Regions from separate parts of the Streptomyces hazeniae genome, predicted to be linked through region 4. Evidence: riboswitches for the same ligand, from Rfam matches in the RefSeq annotation. Region 4 holds a riboswitch; each other region holds the start of a gene.
What was found. Region 4 has a riboswitch for cyclic di-AMP ahead of RM572_RS02925 (transglycosylase family protein). Riboswitches for the same ligand answer to the same signal wherever they lie in the genome.

Region 1 (4,729 bases), on a different contig from region 4:
CGTGGCGCTGATCGGCCTGGTCCAGGCCGGGTTCGTGACGAGCATGGGCGGTCCCGGCGGTGTCGCCGGGGCGAAGCCGATCCAGCTCGGCGTCCAGGACCAGCTCACCGGCTGGCCGGTGCTGTGCTTCGCGGTGACGCTGCTGCTGATCTTCCTGCTCCACGTGCGGCGGGTGCCCGGCGCGATCCTCATCGGCATCGTCGGCGGCACCCTCTTCGCCGCGCTGGTGCACGCCGTGGCCGGCCTGTCCGTGCAGGACTGGGGCGGGCTGAACGCCCCGGAACTGACCGGGTCGATCGTCAGCGCACCGGACTTCGGCCTGTTCGGCCAGGTCTCCTTCACCGGCATGGCCGACGTCGGCACGATCACCGTGGGCGTGATCGTCTTCACCCTCGTGCTGGCCGGGTTCTTTGACGCCATGGGCACGATCATCGGGATCGGCCAGCAGGCCGACCTCGCCGACCGGGATGGCAAGATGCCCGGCCTCAGCAAGGCCCTGGCGATCGACGGCGCCGGCGGCATCGTCGGCGGCGTCGCGGGCGCCTCCGGTCAGACGGTGTTCGTGGAGTCGACGGCGGGCGTCGGCGACGGCGCACGCACCGGGTTCGCCAGCGTCGTCACCGGCCTGGCCTTCACCCTGTGCCTGTTCTTCACGCCGCTCGCCCAGGTGATCCCGACACAGGTGGCCGCCGCCGCGCTGGTCGTCATCGGCTCGATGATGATGACGAACGCCAAGCACATCGACTGGAACGACCCGGCGACGTCCGTCCCGGTGTTCCTCACCACCGTCCTGATGCCGTTCACCTACTCCATCACCGCCGGTATCGCCGCGGGCGTCATCTCCTACGTGCTGATCCGCGCCGTGCAGGGCCGGTGGCGGGAGCCGGGATGGCTGATGTGGGTACTGGCACTGGTCTTCTTCGTCTACTTCTCGCTCGGGCCCATCGAGGCCTGGCTCGGAGTGAAGTAGCCGGAGCGGACGCACCGCCCCACCGCACCGCACCGCACCGACCCTGGAGGTTCCCCCGTGCTGGACATCGCCGCCGAACTGCACCAGTGGTGCGAGGAGGGCCGCGACTTCGCCGTGGCCACGGTGGTGGCCGTCAGCGGCAGCGCGCCCCGGCAGCCCGGCGCGGCGCTCGCCGTGGACGCCGGGGGCACCGCGGTCGGCAGCGTGTCCGGCGGCTGCGTCGAGGGCGCGGTCTACGAGCTGTGCGCCGAGGCGCTCCGGGACGGCCGGCCCGTCACGGAGCGCTTCGGCTACAGCGACGACGACGCCTTCGCCGTGGGTCTGACCTGCGGCGGCGTCATCGACGTGCTGGTCGTGCCGGTGCGCGCGGACGCGCCGTGGCGGGAGACGTACGCGGCGGCCGCGGCCGCGGCGACGCGCGGCGGCTCCGCGGCCCTCGCCCGTGTGGTGGCCGGTCCGCCGGAGCTCCTGGGGCGGGCGCTTCTCGTCCGCCCGGACGACGACAGCGGTGAGGGTCACGGCGACGGTCAGGGGCCCGGTCACGGCGACGGCGCGTCCGGTGCCGCGGGAACCCTCGGCGGGCACCCCGGCCTGGACCGTACGGCCGCCGCCGAGGCGCGCGCCCTGCTGGACGCCGGGCGCACCGCCACCCTCGGCATCGGGGCGGAGGGGAGCCGCTGCGGCGCACCCCTCACCCTGCTGGTGGAGTCGAGCGTGCCGGCGCCGCGCATGCTGGTGTTCGGCGCGATCGACTTCGCCGCGGCGCTGGTCCGGGCGGGGAGGTTCCTCGGCTACCGCGTCACGGTCTGCGACGCCCGTCCGGTGTTCGCCACGGCGGCGCGCTTCCCGGACGCGGACGAGGTGGTCGTCGACTGGCCGCACGACTACCTGGACGCCACCGAGGTCGACGCCCGCACGGTGGTGTGCGTCCTCACCCACGACGCCAAGTTCGACATCCCGCTGCTGGAGCGTGCCCTGCGGCTGCCGGTCGCCTACGTGGGGGCGATGGGCTCGCGCCGCACCCACGAGGACCGTCTCGCCCGGCTGCGCGCGGCGGGCGTCACCGAACTCGAACTCGCCCGGCTGTGCTCGCCCATCGGCCTGGACCTGGGCGCGCGCACACCCGAGGAGACGGCGGTGTCCATCGCCGCGGAGATCGTCGCCAGCCGCCGCGGCGGCTCCGGGCTGCCGCTGACCGGGGCCCACACCCCGATCCACCACGATGGTCCCGGGGCCCGCGGCGGGGCCCGGCCGATCGGCTCCGTCGCCTGAACTCGGCGGCGCAGCCCGGCTGCCGCGACGGCTCCCGACCGCTGCCGCGCGCCGCCCCCGGGCACGACGAAAGCCGCCTCCCACCTGCACGCCGGTGGGAGGCGGCCGTCGAGTGACCCTCGAACGTCAGGCTCAGTAGGGGCCGTTGACGTTGTCGATGCTGCCGTAGCGGTCGGCCGCGTAGTTGCAGGCGGCGACGATGTTGGCGACCGGGTCGTACTGGTCGTAGGCCGTGCCCTCGACGTGGTAGGCGTCGAAGGTGGGCTTGATGACCTGGAGCAGGCCGATGGACGGCGTGCCGTTCTGGGCGTTGATGTCCCAGTTGTTGATGGCGCTCGGGTCACCGCCGGACTCACGGATGATGTTGCGGTGGATGCCGTCGTAGGAGCCCGGGATGCCCTCCTGCTCCATGATGGCCAGCGCCTCGCGGATCCAGCCGTCCAGGTTGTCCGGGTAGGTGGCCTGGTCGGCCGACTCGCCGGAGGTCTCGGTGGAGGACTGCTGGGCCTCGCCGCCCTTCTGGGCCGACGCGGCCTCGAGGGTCAGCTCCTGACCGGGGTGGATCAGGTCCGGGTTCCCGCCGACCGTCTCCTTGTTGGCCTCGTAGACGGTCTGCCAGCCGCCCTTCACGTCGTGCGCGTTGGCGATCTTGAAGAGGGTGTCGCCGGAGGCGACGGTGTAGCTCTCGGCGGCGGCGGTCTGCTCCGCCTTGGCGCCGGCCTTGACGGTCTTCACGTTGGCGGCGGCCGGCGCGGAGGCGGGGGCGGCCTGGGCGGTGCCCGCTGCGGCGATCGGCGCGGCGACGGCGCCGCCGGCGGCGAGCGCGACGGAAAGGCGGGAGACCTTGCGGGCGTTGAACAGATGACGCGGGCGGCGGTGACGGCCACGGGACATGGTGGTGAATCCTCTCCTACGCCTGCGAGGTGAGCTGTCGGATTCGGGCGAGAAGAGTTGCCCGGCCATGTCCCGTCGCGTGGGGGCGCGATGAGGCATGGCTTCACCCCAAGCCGGCCGTCGTGCGGCGCGGCGCTTACCTGGTTCCCCCGCTCCTGCCGTTGCTGACTACTGCGCTTTTCCCTGGTGCCGGTCGGCAGGATTCGGCGTCCCGGCGCGGGAACCTCCGCCATGACGTGCGGAAGCGAGCACATAGGACCACAGCCGATTCGGCGGAGACAAGCTGCGGGAAAAGGTGACCTTCGCGTCTGCGATCTTTACCGGCCGGTGTTCCTCGACGCTTTGCGATGAAGCATTTTCCGAGCGTGAGAGCGGTGAATCCCCGGGATTTCCTAATCGTCAGGCACCGCAGGCGATTTGGCCGCGCGACGCATCCTGGGGCGTCCCGGTTCCCAAGATCGGCCATGGCGCGATGTGAGTCCCGCCACAAGGGACTTGGGGTGTTCCTTATATCCACCTATTTCCAGCTCTCCTGCCGTGGAGCGGTGTTGGTCGTGCGAGGGAAGCGTGGAGAGGGTGCATGTCGGACTTGCCTGTTTTGCCTGTCACCTCCGTCCACGGTGACGCACGCGCGACGCCCTTCCGCCCGTGCGTCCCGCCCTCGCGCGCGACCTGTGCAGGACGGCGGTCGCAGTGGCCGTGGGCTGGGGTACCGCTCGCTCCGGGGAAACCGCGTGTTACCGGGCGCGGTGGGCGCCGGGCCGCGATAATGGGCCCGTGACCGGGCCGTGATCCGGTCGAGAGCGGTGCCCGAAGTTCTTCCGGGATTTCTTCCCCCGCGACGTCGAGACACGCCGCACCGCTCCGACGTCTCCGGTGAGAGGCACCCGCAGGGGAGCCCCCGACGAAGGAGTCAGACCATGAAGTACATGCTGATGCTGATGTCAGCCCAGAAGTACTACGACGCCATGAGCGGAAACCCCTCCCCGGGAGCCCCCGCCTGGTCGGAGTCCGAGCTCAAGGCCATGTTCCAGCACATGGAGAAGCTCAACCAGGACCTCGTCGCGTCCGGTGAATGGGTCGACGCCCAGGGACTGGCGGAGCCGTCCCAGACCCGTCTGGTCACCGCAGACAAGGACGGCCGCCCCGTGGTCTCCGACGGGCCCTTCGGCGAGACCAAGGAGGTGCTCGCGGGCTACTGGATCGTGGACGTGGAGACCCCGGAGCGCGCCTACGAGATCGCCGCCCGTGCCTACTCCTGCCCCGTTCCGGAGGGCTCCGACCCGGAGCCGGCGGTCGTCGTCCGCCCCGTCCCGGACGGGCCGCCGGACCAGGCGTGACCACCGACCCCCGCATCGAGGACCTGCTGCGCCGCCACGCGCCGCAGGTCCTCGGCGCGCTGGTCCGCCGCTACGGCCACTTCGACGCAGCCGAGGACGCCGTCTAGGAGGCGCTGCTCGCCGCCGCCGTGCAGTGGCCGGCCGAGGGCCGGCCCGAGAACCCGCGCGGCTGGCTCATCCGCGTCGCCTCCCGCCGCCTCACCGACCAGCTCCGCAGCGACTCCGCACGCCGCCGCCGCGAGGAGGCGGACGC
Region 2 (4,729 bases), 500 kb from region 4:
TGAAGTCGTGTGTCGGGCAGACCTGGTGCCGCTATGGTGTGCAGGACAGCGTGCGGATGGCCATCGACCTGGAGCTGCGCTACCGGGGGTTGCGCGCGCCGCACAAGCTGAAGTCGGCCGTCTCGGGCTGCGCGCGGGAGTGCGCGGAGGCGAGGGGCAAGGACTTCGGCGTGATCGCGACCGCGGAGGGCTGGAACCTGTACGTCGGGGGGAACGGCGGCGCGACCCCGCGGCACGCCGACCTGCTGGCGCAGGACCTGGACGACGCCGGGCTGATCCGGCTGATCGACCGGTTCCTGATGTTCTACATCCGCACCGCCGACCGGCTGGAACGCACCTCGACCTGGCTGGAGCGCCTCGAGGGCGGCCTGGACCACGTGCGGGAGGTCGTGGTGGAGGACTCGCTCGGCCTCTGCGACGAGCTGGAGGCGCTGATGGCCGCGCACGTCGCCGGCTACCGCGACGAGTGGGCCGAGACGCTGAACGACCCCGAGCGGCTGCGGCGCTTCGTGTCGTTCGTCAACGCGCCCGGCGCGCCGGACCCGTCGGTCCGGTTCGTCGCGGAGCGCGAGCAGGTGAAACCGGACCTGACGCTGCTGTCCGGTCCCGACATCCCCGTCCGCACCCTCGAAGGGACTCCGGCATGACCACGACCCTCGCTCCCGAGCACCGCACGCACGCCCTCGTCACGGCCCCCGGCTCGGCCCCCGCTCCGGCACGCGCCCCGGAGCGGCTGGAGGTGGCGGCGGGCGGCGCCTGGCACCCGGTGTGCGGGCCCGGCGACCTGGTGCCCGGACGCGGCGTGGCGGCGCTGCTGCCGGACGGCACGCAGGTCGCGCTGTTCACCGACCGCGCGGGGAAGGCGTACGCGATCGGCAACCGGGACCCGTTCACCGGCGCCTACGTCCTCTCCCGGGGCCTGACCGGTTCGGACGCGGGGCGGCCGTTCGTGGCGTCGCCGCTGCTGAAGCAGCGCTTCGACCTGGCCACGGGCCGCTGCCTGGACGACGCGGACGTGTCGGTTCCGGTCCTCCCGGTGCGCACGTCGCCCGTCCCCGCCGCGGCCTCCGCGGCGGCCCCCGCCGCCTGACGCCACGCCTGGCGCCGCCCTCGCCGTGGCCCACCTGCCGCTCTACCCTGGGCGGGTACGAAACAGCAGGTCGGCGCGGACGCACCGGGCCGGCACGCCGACGGCGGCACGCAGCGGCACTCCGACGGCGGCAGGGCGACACGGCGAGGAGCGCGGCAGGCGATGGGCTGGACGGCACGCAGGATTCCCGACCAGAACGGCCGCACCGCGGTCGTGACCGGTGCGAACAGCGGTCTGGGCTACGTCACGGCCCGCGAGCTGGCCCGGCGCGGCGCGCGCGTCGTGCTGGGCTGCCGGAACCGGTCGCGCGGCGAACGGGCGCTGGAGCGGCTGCTCGCGGAGGTCCCGGAGGCGCACGCGGAGCTGCGCCGGCTGGACCTGGCCGACCTGGGCAGCATCCGCGAGTTCGCGGCCGGGATGCCGGACAAGCCGCTGCACCTGCTGGTCAACAACGCGGGGCTGATGGCGATCCCGCACTCGCTGACCGCCGACGGCTTCGAGATGCAGTTCGGCGTCAACCACCTCGGGCACTTCGCGCTCACCGGTCTGCTCACGGAACGGCTGCTGGCGGCCGGCGACGCACGGGTCGTGAACGTCTCCAGCCTCGTGCACGTCGTCTCGGGCATCGATCCGGCGGACCTGAACAGCGAGCGCGGCTACCGGCGCTGGACGGCGTACGGGCGCTCGAAGACGGCGAACCTGCTCTTCACGCTGGAGCTGGCGCGCCGCACCCGGGAGCACGGCATGGTCGTGGCGGCCGCCCACCCCGGATACGCGTCGACCGAGCTGCAGACCAAGGGGCCCCGGCTGAGGGGCGACCGGACCGGCGAGCGGCTGATGCGGGCCGCGAACTCACTCGTCGGTTCGTCGGCCGAGCTGGGCGCGGCGGCCACGCTCTACGCCGCCACCTCCGCGGAGGTGGGTCCCGGGGCCTTCGTGGGGCCGCGACTGCTGGGGCTGCGCGGCGCGCCGGGCGCAGCCTGGCGGGCGCCCTGGGCGCGGGATCCGGCGATGGCCCGGAGGCTGTGGGAGGCGTCCGAGGAGCTGACGGGCGTGCACTACGAGGCTCTGGAATGACACACCACCACACATCGGGACATAACGGACCGGGCGAGAGGCCGACGGTGCGGGTGCTCGTCGTGGACGACGACTTCATGGTCGCCCGGCTGCACCGTGCGATGGTCGAGCAGACCCCCGGATTCGCCGTCGCCGGGGAGGCCCGGACCGGCGCCGAGGCACTGACGGCGGTGCGCGCACTGCGCCCGGACCTGGTGCTGCTGGACATCTACCTGCCGGACATGTCGGGACTGGACGTCCTGCGCGCGCTGCGGGGCGACCCCGGCGAGGAGACGACGGGCACCGCGCCCGCCGCCCCCGGGGTGGACGTCCTGGTGGTCACCGCCGCACGCGACGTGGAGACCGTGCGCGGAGCCCAGCTCGGCGGGGCCGTGCACTACATCATCAAGCCGTTCGAGAGCAGGACCCTGCGGGAGCGGCTGCTCGCCTACGCGCAGCGGCGACGCGAGCTGGCGGCACTCGCTGCGGCGGGAGAGGCCGGACAGGCGGAGGTCGACCGGGTCTTCGGCTCCCCCGCCGGGGATCCGCGAGCCGCCGCGCCGCCGCGCGAGCGACCGGCCCTCCCCAAGGGGCTGACCGCGCAGACCGCGGCGCTCGTACGGCGGGCGCTCAAGGAGGCGCCGGGAGACCTCTCGGCGGCCGAGTGCGCGGAGCTGAGCGGGCTCTCCCGGGTGAGCGCGCGGCGCTATCTGGAGCACTTCGCGGCCGGCGGCGAGGCCGAGGTGTCCCTGCGGTACGGCACCACGGGTCGCCCCGAGCGTCGGTACCGCCTCCCGGGCACCACGCCACCCCGGACCGGACGGGACTGAGACCCGGACGAGATCGACGCATTACCGCAGGGAAGCCCGTTACGTCCCATTTGGCGTTTCGGTATGGATATTGGCGGTCTGCTCCTCGCGGCGTGACGCGAATAACAGCACGGTCTCGACGGGGCGCGCCGCACACCGGACCGAAATTCAGGGCTTTCTCAACTCCCCCTTCATAGCGGCGAGTTGAGCACTCGACATACGAAGATCGCGACAACTCAGCGAAAACGGACAGCAGCACACAGTCGTGTCGGAGTGGCGTGAAGCCCGTGTGAAGACCGTCCGTAAACCCGACTTTCTTGCCGCAATCCGAATCCCTGTGTTTTGGTTCCCTCCGCCGCCGCGCTCGTGCGGCGGCCCTGAGCCGGGACGCCGAGTCCTGCCGCCCGGAGCAGGAGCCACCCGTGACCCACGAACGGCAGGAGTGGGGGACCCAAGGTAAGTGCCGCGCCGGTACGTCACCGGACGGCTTGGGGTGAAGTCGCAGCGAGTGCCGCTCATGCGCTCGCACAGGCGACCGGGCAACTCCAGCCCGAACCCGACAGCTCACCTCGCAGGCGTAGGAGAGGACCACAGCCATGTCTGCACGCGGACGTCATCGTCGCTCCAAGACGCAGCGTTTCACCCGCCGCGCCACCGCCCTCGCCCTGACCGCGGGCGGCGCCGGCATCGCCCTTCCGCTCGTGACCGCCGGCGGCGCCCAGGCCGCCTCCGTGGACACCTGGGACAAGGTCGCCCAGTGCGAGTCCACCGGTAACTGGAGCATCAACACCGGCAACGGCTTCTACGGCGGCCTGCAGTTCACCCAGTCCAGCTGGGAGGCCGCCGGCGGCACCGAGTTCGCGCCCCGCGCCGACCTCGCCACCAAGGACCAGCAGATAGCCGCCGCCGAGAAGCTGCTCGCCCTCCAGGGCCCGGGCGCCTGGCCCAACTGCGGCCCGCAGGCCGGCCTGCAGCAGAACAGCGGCGACCCGCAGATCGACCCGAACGGTGGTGGCGAGGACGCCGCCGCCTCGAAGGCCGAGACCGCCGAGGCCCCGAAGCAGGCCGCCCCGAAGGCCGACACCGGTGCCCGGGACACGAAGGCCCCGAAGGACGCCAAGACCGAGAGCTACACCGTGGTCAGCGGCGACACCCTGTTCAAGATCGCCAACGCGCACGACGTGGACGGCGGCTGGAACACCGTCTACGACGGCAACCGCGAGGTCATCGGCGGCAACCCGGACCTGATCTACCCGGGCCAGGAGCTCAGCCTGAACGGCTCCGCCGCCGGCGCCACGCAGAGCGAGGCGCCGAAGAAGGAGACCGCCGAGAAGCCCGAGAAGACCGAGAAGAAGGCTCCGGCGCCGAAGCAGGACTCCGGCAGCTCCGACGCGGCCTCCGCCGCCGCGGAGTCCGCGGACACCTCCCAGGCCGAGAGCGCCGCCGGCGGCTTCTCCGCTCCGGTCGAGGCCGCCACGAGCACCCCGTACCACCAGACCGGCGCCAGCTGGTCCAGCGGCTACCACACCGGTGTGGACTTCGCCGCCTCCACCGGCACCACGGTGAAGTCCGTCGCCAACGGCACGGTCGTCTCCGCCGGCTGGGCCGGTTCGTACGGCAACCAGGTCGTCATCCAGCACGAGGACGGCCGGTACAGCCAGTACGGCCACCTGTCCTCGCTGTCCGTCTCGGCGGGCGAGAGCGTCAGCGCCGGCCAGCAGATCGGGGCCGTCGGCTCCACCGGCAACAGCACCGGCCCGCACCTGCACTTCGA
Region 3 (4,729 bases), on a different contig from region 4:
GTGTCCCGCGACGATCGCGGTGCCCACGGCGCCGGGCGGCGTGCCGTCCGCATACCACCCGGCGAGGTTCTCGTCCTGCGGAGGCGGCGCCTCCAGACTCCCGTCGTCGTGCAGGCCCAGGCGGGTGAGCGGGGCGGAAACCCCGATCGACGGGATGCGAACGCGCAGCGGGTCGGAGGCGCGCGGGCCGGACCGGGAGCGCTCGGGGCGGAGGCTCTCCCGGCCGCCGGTCTCCCGGCCGCCGGTCTCCCGGCCGTTCGTGTCCTGGCCTTTCGTGTCCTGGCGGTTCGTGTCCCGGCCGTTCGTGTGCGCGCCGGACGGCGTCGGGGCGGGCGTCTCGGGATCGGGGAGGGCGCGGGGGGCGTCGCGGGCGAATCCCGCCTCGGCGGGCGGCTGCGGCGGGGCCTGCCCGTCCGTGCCGTGGTCGAAGAGCCAGACGGCGGCACAGGCGGAGGCGGCGACGAGCGTCGAGACGCACGTCTCCACGCCGCGACCGCGGCGACGTGGGCGTGATGCCGCCGTCGGACCCGCCATCGGACCTCCTCGCGTGCGGGTACGTGTACGGGTGCGGGTGCGGGTGCGGGCGTCAACGGCGGTACGGTGCGGACGTCGCCGGGGCGACGCCGCACCCGTACGCCGGAACGGCCTGCCGTGGGGCTGCCCGGGTCAGCCGTCCAGTCTGCGGTGGCGACGGCGCAGGTAGAGCGCACCGCCGGCCGCGGCCACCAGGGCGAGTGAGCCGCCGGTCAGCATGGCGGAGTCCACACCCGCTCCGGCGCCCCCGACGCCGGTGTGGACGCGGCCGTGCGGCATCTTCCCGTGCCGGTCGTGCCGCCAGTCCTGCCGGTCGTCGTGGCCGTCCTTGCCGTCCCTGCCGTGCTTGCCCCAGTCGTCCCCGTGGTGGCCCCCCTTGCCGCGGTCGCCGTTCTTGTCGAACGGGTCGCCGCCGTCCCCCGGCCACTCCTTCCAGTCCTCGCCCTCCGGCCAGGAGTCCCCGGCACCGGAGCCCTTCGGAGCGCCGTCCTCCGGAGCGCCCTCGTCGGACCACTCCTTCCAGTCCTCGCCCTCCGGCCACTCGTCGCCGGCCTTCGCCTCGGCGCTGCCCGTCGCGGGCTGCCGCTCACCGGCGCGGTGCTCCGCGTCCCCGGCCGCGGGCTTCGCGGGACCGACCACGACCGTGCCGGCGAGTTCCCTCCCGTCCGTGCAGGAGCCGCCGAGCGCGTACCGGCCCGGCTTGGTGTCGCGCGTGACGCGCAGCTTGCCCTTCGCCGTCCGGGCCTCCGCGTCCCTCGGCTCCAGCCCGAGGATTCCGGCGCCCAGGGCACTGGCGTCCACTCCGGCGCTGCCGCCGGGCCCGCAGGCGTCCGTCGACAACGTGACCGTGCCGCCCGGACGCGCCGTGCCCGGGGCGACCCTGATGGCGCCGTCGTCACCGGCGGCGAAGGCGGTCGTGACGGTCGTTGCGGTTATGCCGACGACGGCCACGGACAGCGCCGCGCCGGAGAGCCGCCGAGCGACTCTCGGCCGGCGCGGCGTGGAAAACGCACGCATGAACGAACCTCCGACGATGGCGGGGTGCGCGGCGCGCGGCTGCGCCGGCGTGCTCCCGGGACGCCCCGCGTCCGCATCCGAGCCAAGTCGCATCCCCCCGGTTCCGCGCTCCGGGCGGAGCGCCCCGTCGTCGGCGCAGGTGGGCGGTGGTGCCCGTGGACGTTGCTCCATGCGGCGGACGGTGGACGGAGCGATGCCCGGGCGGCGGGACCGGGCGGGCCGGGCCAGGGGGATGTACGGGTGAACTCCGGGCCCGTACCCCCCTTGTGGGTGACACGGCTGATCCGGGCGGGTGACTTCGGGCCGGTGGGCCTCGTTGTCTCTGGCATGGCTGTGATGCTCACGCAGTGGTCGCCGGTGCCCTGGTCGGGAGAAACGGTTCCCCGTCCGGCTCTTCCGCCCCCGGCGGATGCCTCCGCGCCCACGCCCATCTACGAGACGCTCGTACGCGAGTGGTCCCTGGCCGGCCGCACCGTTCCGGGGCAGGGAGGCCGTCACGGCCGCAGCGAGCCCGTGGAGACCGGCGCGCGGTGGTGGCGCACGGAGGAGGGGCGGCCGTCCTACGGCGGCCCTTCGCCGGTGGTGCCCGGTCCTGCCGCGTACGGGGGCGCGGTGTACGGCGGCAACGGCGGTGACCTGTACGGCACTTCGCTTGAGCGGTACGGCTTCTCCGCAGAGCGGCAGGCCAACGGTACGGAGGGGTACGGCACCTCCGCCGCCCCCTACCGGAGTGTCGCGCCCTACGTGGGCGTCTCCGGTTACGGCGACGGGGGCGACGACGCGGGCGGCCGTGCAGCGGAGGCGCGACCGGCGGAGGGTGTGGCCGGCGAGACGGAGGCGGCGGCCGCCGATCCGGAGAAGGCGGAGGAGAGTCCGCCCGCGTGGGAGCGCGTGGCGATTCTCTGACGCGTCCGGGGCGGTTCGGTGCCGTGGGGCGGTGGCTGGTGGGGGGCGGGGGCGTGGGCTGCGGTCCGGGCCGACGACCCGGAAACCCATGATGTACGGGCCGCGTTCTCGGTGAACGGTGGGCACGACTCTTACTTCGCGGCCCACACATCACGGGCAAGTGTTTCCGGGCGCATCGCCCCTGCCCTCCGCCCACGCCCCCTCACGTCCGTCGCGGTCGCGGCCCGCCCGTGCGCTGGAGGGGGAGGCGTGCGGGGTCGTCTGCCCTGAGCTTCGCTCGGGTGCGCTCATGTCCGACTCGCACCGGAAGGCCGGTTCCGTGACGGAGGTTGGGGCGGGTGCGCTGACGGTCCGTTGGTGGAGGTTCGGTGTCGGCCGTCGTGATCCACTCGTGATCACCCACGGAACCGGCGTGCTGACGGGGTGTGTTGGTGCGTCCGTATTGCTCCTCGGTGGGCGGGAAGTCCCTGCCAAAGCGTAGGCAAAATCAGCGGCCCGGCTTGGTTTCCCGGCTGCGGGTCTATTAACGTTCGATAACGCAGCGCGGTCGTCACTGCCGTCACTCCAGGCGGCACCGTGCGCCGTCGCCTAATCCCGCACGTGGGTCACGCGAGTCTCACCGCTCGCGCCGACACACCGAGGGAGCCGGGGAACCACCTTTCAGGGGTGAATCGGCGGTCCCGCCCAAGGACCGCTGTAGGAGACCTTCCTGCTCCGAACCCGTCAGCTAACCCGGTAGGCGAGAAGGAAGGAAAGGAGAGCGCCCCCAGTGGCGTCCACCAGGCATGCCCCCGAGGCCCGCGACCTCTACGGAAGCGGACATGTCGGCGACACCGACCTCACCACCGAGTTCCCCCAGTTCGAGGAGTCCTTCGACGCCACCGGCGCCTACGCCGTGCCGACCGTCTACGGGCCGGAGCAGGACGGGGCGTACGACGGGTGGAACCCGACCGCCGAATCGGTGCGGCCGGTGCGCGGCCGGCACCGCGTGGCGAAGCAGCGCGGCGGGATGGCCCGCAGCGGTGCGGTGCTCGGGGTCGGCATGATCGCGGCCGTCGGCGCGGGCGGAATGGCCACGGCCAAGGACAAGCCGTCCTCCGTCACGATGGCCGACATGTCCTCCCTCGCCGGCACGGTGGCGGACGAACTGCCCAGCGAGATAGGTGACCTGGTCCCCGGCGTCGACGGTTCGGCGGACACCACGACGGTCGCCGCTCACGCGCCGCTCGCCCAGGCCGGCTTCAGCACCGAGACCGCTGCTCCGGAGGGGGACGCCGGGGAGTCCCTGCGGGCCCGCATCCTGGCGCAGGCCGCCCAGCAGCAGTCGGCCGCCGACGCCACCGTCCGCGAGGACGCCGCGGACATCGCGCGCGCGGAGGCCGCCGAGGCCGCCGCGAAGAAGGCGGAGGCCGAGCGCAAGGCCGAGGCCGAGCGCAAGCGCGAAGCCGCCGAGGAGGCCCGCCGCAAGGCCGAGGCCGCTCGGCTCGCCGAACTCGCCCGCAGCTACAGCGTGCCGCTCTCCTCGTACACGCTCAGCTCCAGCTACGGCGCCGGCGGCAGCATGTGGGAGAACGACCACACCGGCCAGGACTTCGCCGCGCAGACCGGCACCCCGGTGATGGCCGTGCACAGCGGCACCGTGAAGGAGGCCGGCTGGGCCGGCTCGTACGGCTACCGCGTCGTACTCGAACTCGACGACGGCACCGAGGTCTGGTACTGCCACCTGTCCTCGATGAACGTCTCCGCCGGGTCCGAGGTCAACACCAAGGACGTCATCGGCAACGTCGGCTCCACCGGCAACTCCACCGGACCGCACCTCCACCTGGAGGTCCGGCCGGGCGGCGGTTCGCCCGTCGACCCGCTGTCCTGGCTGCGTGGGAAGGGACTGAACGTCTGACCCTTCTGCTCCGGGATTCCTTTTCACGTCCCTGATGCAGGGACGGTGCCGCCGCCTCGTGCCCGTCGAGGCCTGTGACACCTCCTCCCCCCACCGCAGTACTCGGCGACAAGGAGGGGCGGGGCGGCGGCAACCGGGGAACCGGGGCGGGCGGCCACCGAGACTCCGGCGGTCCTGGCGGACCACCCCCCGACGCCAGGGCCGCCGGACCCTTTCTAGCGCCGGCTCAGGAGGGCTTCCAGGAGGTCGGCGGCCCGTGTGGTGCCGCCCTCCGCGCGGGCGTCCTCGCGCAGCCGGGCGGACCGTCGGGCCACCTCGGGGTCGGAGGTGAGGGCGGTCAGCGCGGCGCGCAGCGACGCGGCGTCCGCGTCCGCG
Region 4 (4,729 bases):
TGGAGGTGACGTTGCGGACCGTGCCGGGTGACAGGTAGAGCTCTGCGGCGATCTCCTTGATCGGTGCTCCGCCGGCCGTCAGTCTCAGCACTTCTCTCTCCCGGTCGTTCAGCTGGCGGCTGTTGCGGGAGGGAGGGCGGAGCAGGGACGGGTCGATCGTCGGACAACCCGCCACGATGCCCCGGATGGCATGCACCAGATGAGTTAAACGGGCGTGGTTCGGGATGACGCTGAAGACGCCGGCCACGGCGCGGTCCAGGACCGCTCTGCTGGGCTCGGCCGCGATGACGGCGATGCCGCAGTCGGGTGCGGCGGCGCGCAGTTCGTCGGCGAGGTGGAGTTCGTCGCGACCCGTGGTGGTCGCGCCGAGGACGGCGACGGTGGGACGTACGCGCAGCACCGCCGGGACGATCTGCCGGCTGTCGTTGACGGTCTCCACGACGTCGAAGTCCCGTACCTGCTTGAGGGTTTCGGCCAGGGTCTCCGAGATCAGGCGACGTTCGTCGGCCACTAGGATGCGAATTGTCACTGCTTGAACTCCCCGCGTGGACCCGGTGAGCCCGTGGTTTCCAGGCACGCCGAAGTCCCAGCTTGAATGTGAACATACACTGGCCCGTACCGCGATAACGCCCCGGAGGGTGCCACCCTCCAACCCCAGTGTCGGCACAAATTCAAACGAACAGCAGAATCCTCTCGGACGCTCTGCCGTGCTCCACCCCTGTCGGTTCACCCCCGTTCGGCGTTGCTCCAGGGTGGAGATCCAAGGCGGTCGACCACACCGCCTGCGTTCCGTAGAGTTACAGACCGACTTGAGACCGGTCAATGGCCCTTCACAAAGAGAAGGCGCCCGGGATGTCGCCCTACCTCCCGCTATGCCGGGAAGGCCGATGGCGATTTGAGCTGGACCTGAGCTTCTCCGGTGTGCTACCCACACGTAGCCGACACGTGCGCATCAGCTGTAACACCCACGACTCCGGCCCGGCACTTCCACGGTCGCACTCCGTCTCTTCACAAGGTGAACGTCCGGCCCCTCCCTCCCGGCGAACCGACCCCCGAGCGCGACCGGCCGGCTCGACGCCACGTCAGGAGAAGGCCTGCGGCGGCGCGTTCGGCCTCCCTCCAGAGGAGTGACGCTCCCGCGGCGGCAGGCACGTCCGACACACCGTCACCACCTGCGGAATCACCGGTTCGGCGCAACACCGGAACGCCCGGACGCCCTGTATGTCGGTTTTTGAACACTCCGGTGCGATGTGCTTACGGTCGCATCGCTCGTCGCCTGACGGGCACCGCGGCCGTCACGCCGAATCCTGCCGGCGGCCGGGGACACTTCGTCGCGTGAGCGCCGTAGGCAGGAGCGGGGGACCCAGGTAGGCCGCCGCACCCGAAGGAGGGAGCGGCTCGGGGCGTATCCGCCCGCGTCAGCGGACGGACGGGCACTCTCCGGCCCGAGCCCGACAGCTCACCTCGCAGGCGTCGGTGAGGAGACGAACATGCTGTTCACTGGCAAGTACCGGGCACACCTGTCCAGCACCCGCGCACGCGTCGCGGCCCTGGTGAGCACGGCGGGAGCCGCGGTCGCGCTTCCGCTGATGTCGGCGTCCAACGCCAGAGCCGCTTCCGTCGACACCTGGGAACAGGTCGCCGCATGCGAGTCCAGCGGAAACTGGCGGATCAACACCGGCAACGGCTACTACGGCGGGCTGCAGTTCTCCCAGTCCAGCTGGGAGGCCGCCGGCGGCACGCAGTACGCACCGCGTGCGGACCTGGCCAGCAAGCAGGAGCAGATCGCCGTGGCCGAGAAACTGCTGGAGATGCAGGGCCCGGGCGCCTGGCCGGTCTGCGGCAGCGAGGGCGGGCTGACCGCAGGGGCTCCCCCCGCGGAGGTGGCCCCCGACACCGGCGCGCCGGAGCAGCAGGCGCCGGAGCAGCAGGCGCCGGAGCCGGCGGCACCGTCGGCTCCCCAGCAGCAGTCCCAGCCCGTGCAACCGGTGCAGCCGACCGGGTCGGACTACACCGTCCGCTCGGGTGACACCCTCGGCGCCATCGCCGTCGCCTACGGCACCACCTGGCAGCAGATCTACGAGGACAACCGCTCGGTCGTCGGCGACGACCCCGATTTCATTCTTCCCGGTCAGCAGCTCGTGATCCGCTGACCCGCCGTCAGGCCACCCGCACGACCTTTCCGGCTCCGCGGTCCGCGCCCGCCCGGCTCCCCCTCCGGCGCAGGCGCGGACCGCTCCCCCGTCTCCTCCCCCGTCCTCCTCCCCCGAGGCAAGAACCGGGCAACCAGGCCCGGCAATCGCCCTCCCCCCGGCCGGGCGCACCGGGACCTCCCCGGCACGACCCCCCCCTCGGGCCGCGGGCGGCTCCGGCGTGCCGGCGCCGATACCCCCACCCCCGTGGGAGGTATCGGCGCCCACGCCTTTCACCTGCACAGACAGCCGGTGTCCGATCCCCTCCCGTGGGCGGACCCGATCGGACCGGCGAGGGAAACCCGGCGCTTGACGCGCCGAGGACTCCTGCGCCGCACCCCCGTGCCGGCTGCCTTGCGGGCCTCATCGTGACATGCAGCGCAGGACTCGCACATTGCCAGAACCCGGCAAAGTTCACGGCGCGTTGACGTCCGACTCCAGCGAGCACGCCCCCCGTTCCGCCCCTGCGGGGCGCTCAGTGGTTCTCCTACATCCGCGACGACGGGGCGCCGCCCCTCCGCGCGCGGCCGTACGTTGCACCGATGACACGTGAAATCCCGCTGCTGTTCGCGCGGAGCATCGTCGACCGCGAGGGAGCCTCCGGCAAGAGATGGCTGGCGGACCTGCCGGGCCTCGTGGAGGCCCTGCTGGGCCAGTGGGACTGCGTACCGGACGGCGAGGCGGCGCACGGCGGCATCGGGATGGTCCTCCCGGTGTCCGGGCCCGCCGGGCGGCGCTGCGTGCTGAAGGTGTCGTTCCCGCACCCCGACCGCGTCCACGAGCCGGACGCGTTCGCGGTATGGGCCGGGCGCGGGGCCGTCCTGCTCCACGAACGCGACGACGACCGGTGCGCCATGCTCCTCGAGCGGGCCCGCCCCTCGACGCTGGCCGACGTCGCGGACGGCGACGAGGTGATGGAGGTCGCCGGACAGCTCAGCCGCCGGCTCGCCGTGCCGGCTCCGCCCGGCCTGCCGAGGCTGCGGGACCGGGCCGACGCCTGGGAGGAGCAACTGCTCAAGGACGCCGCGGAACTGGAGCCGCGGCTACCGGATCACCTGGTGGACGCCGCCCTGGCGACCGTCCGCGAACTCGGCCGGGACCAGCCGGACACGCTGCTCCACGGCGACCTGCACGAGCGCAACATCCTGCGCGCGGACCGGGAACCGTGGCTGGCCATCGACCCCGAGGGCTGGGCGGGGGACCCCGCGTTCGACGCCGGGACGCTGCTCAAGTCCCGCGCCCTGGCGTTCCTGACGACCGGCGAGGTGCCGAAGAGCGCCCTGCTCCGGGCGCTGAACGTGTTCGCGGACGCCGCGGGACTCGACCGTGAACGGGCCCGCCGCTGGGCCCAGCTGCACGCCGTCCAGGACGCGTTCCACGGGCGCCGCCACGGCATGCGCACGGGCACCGGCCCCTCCGGACTGGACTGGCTCACCGCGCTCGGCGACCACGTGGCCCAGTCCCTGGCCCAGCGGTAGGGACCCCCGGCTCCCGGGCCTTCCCCGGCCCCGCCCGGCTCCTGGGGGAAGGCGGCCTCGTCACAGCCCGTCGGCGGGCCAGTTCAGCAGGCGCGCACCCATCGCGGCGGTCTCCAGGGTGTAGCGGTGCAGGGCGTCGCCGGGGTCGTACCCCGTGAGGCTGCGGATGCGCTCCAGCCGGTACGACAGGGTGCGCACGCTGACGCCCAGCCGGCGCGCGGCCTCGGCGTTCACGTAACCGGCGGCGGCGCACTCGGACAGGGTCTCGAGCAGGGGCTCGGCACCGCCGCGCGCCTCCGTCAGCGGGCCGAGCACGGTGCGGACCAGGTCGGCCATCGCCTCCCGGTCGCGCAGCAGCACCGGAAAGACCAGGAGTTCCGACGCGTGCAGCCGCACGCCGTCCAGACCCAGGCGATCCGCGAGGTCGAGGGCGTTCAGCGCCTCCTCGTAGGAGCGGACCACCCCGCTCGCACCGCTGTGCTGCCGCCCGAACGCGACCCGCCGGGCCGGGGCGTAGGCGGGCCCGCCCGCCTGCGCGTGCGCGGCGAACGCCTCCAGCACGGTGGCCTCGGTGCTGGGCGCGATGCACACCAGCCGGCCGTCCTTGGTGGACAGCAGCACGTCCCGCTCGCCGAACCGGCCCAGCAGCTCGCGCTCGATCCAGCGCACCTTGGGGTGCACGTCGTCGTACTTCTCCGGCCCGCACGCCACCGCCACCGCGTGCGCGCCCGCCAGCCGCAGCCCGAAGCGCTGCGCGCGTTCCGCGAGGCGGCCCAGGTCGCTGCGCCCGTACAGCAGGTCGTCGATGAACTCGCGGCGCTCGCCCTCCTCCTGCCGCATGGCGAAACGCAGCGCCCGCTCGTGCCCCTCGCCGAGCGCGGCGACCGCGGCGTCGAGCGCGGCGAGCAGGGCGTCGCCGGTACGGGCCCGCTCGGCGCCGGTCGCGGAGCGGGCGATGCCGGGCAGCGAGCCCCAGAGCGCCCGCGTCGAGCCGATGTACAGGCCGGCGAGGCGCCGCAGGCCGTACCCGCGCTCGGCGGCGCGTTCGCCGAGTTCGCG

Region 1: it holds a riboswitch for cyclic di-AMP, as region 4 does, so the genes downstream of both, RM572_RS16805 (transglycosylase SLT domain-containing protein) here and RM572_RS02925 (transglycosylase family protein) in region 4, are expected to answer to the same signal.
Region 2: it holds a riboswitch for cyclic di-AMP, as region 4 does, so the genes downstream of both, RM572_RS01255 (transglycosylase family protein) here and RM572_RS02925 (transglycosylase family protein) in region 4, are expected to answer to the same signal.
Region 3: it holds a riboswitch for cyclic di-AMP, as region 4 does, so the genes downstream of both, RM572_RS13550 (M23 family metallopeptidase) here and RM572_RS02925 (transglycosylase family protein) in region 4, are expected to answer to the same signal.

What each region holds. Positions count from the first base shown of each region.
Region 1 is NZ_JAVREQ010000014.1:122,808-127,536, reverse strand. It holds gene RM572_RS16815 (NCS2 family permease) at 1-970, shown strand, start outside; gene RM572_RS16810 (XdhC family protein) at 1,028-2,242, shown strand; gene RM572_RS16805 (transglycosylase SLT domain-containing protein) at 2,375-3,136, opposite strand; cyclic di-AMP (ydaO/yuaA leader) riboswitch at 3,141-3,322, opposite strand; gene RM572_RS16800 (YciI family protein) at 4,057-4,476, shown strand; partial or broken gene RM572_RS16795 (RNA polymerase sigma factor) at 4,473-4,729, shown strand, end outside.
Region 2 is NZ_JAVREQ010000001.1:223,918-228,646, forward strand. It holds gene nirB (nitrite reductase large subunit NirB) at 1-647, shown strand, start outside; gene nirD (nitrite reductase small subunit NirD) at 644-1,090, shown strand; gene RM572_RS01245 (oxidoreductase) at 1,253-2,167, shown strand; gene RM572_RS01250 (response regulator) at 2,164-2,976, shown strand; cyclic di-AMP (ydaO/yuaA leader) riboswitch at 3,364-3,546, shown strand; gene RM572_RS01255 (transglycosylase family protein) at 3,552-4,729, shown strand, end outside.
Region 3 is NZ_JAVREQ010000010.1:134,290-139,018, forward strand. It holds gene RM572_RS13535 (class F sortase) at 1-486, opposite strand, end outside; gene RM572_RS13540 (hypothetical protein) at 667-1,551, opposite strand; gene RM572_RS13545 (hypothetical protein) at 1,879-2,457, shown strand; cyclic di-AMP (ydaO/yuaA leader) riboswitch at 3,074-3,214, shown strand; gene RM572_RS13550 (M23 family metallopeptidase) at 3,227-4,354, shown strand; gene RM572_RS13555 (macrolide family glycosyltransferase) at 4,570-4,729, opposite strand, start outside.
Region 4 is NZ_JAVREQ010000001.1:722,734-727,462, forward strand. It holds gene RM572_RS02920 (response regulator transcription factor) at 1-529, opposite strand, end outside; cyclic di-AMP (ydaO/yuaA leader) riboswitch at 1,331-1,488, shown strand; gene RM572_RS02925 (transglycosylase family protein) at 1,491-2,153, shown strand; gene RM572_RS02930 (aminoglycoside phosphotransferase family protein) at 2,735-3,670, shown strand; gene RM572_RS02935 (PucR family transcriptional regulator) at 3,731-4,729, opposite strand, start outside.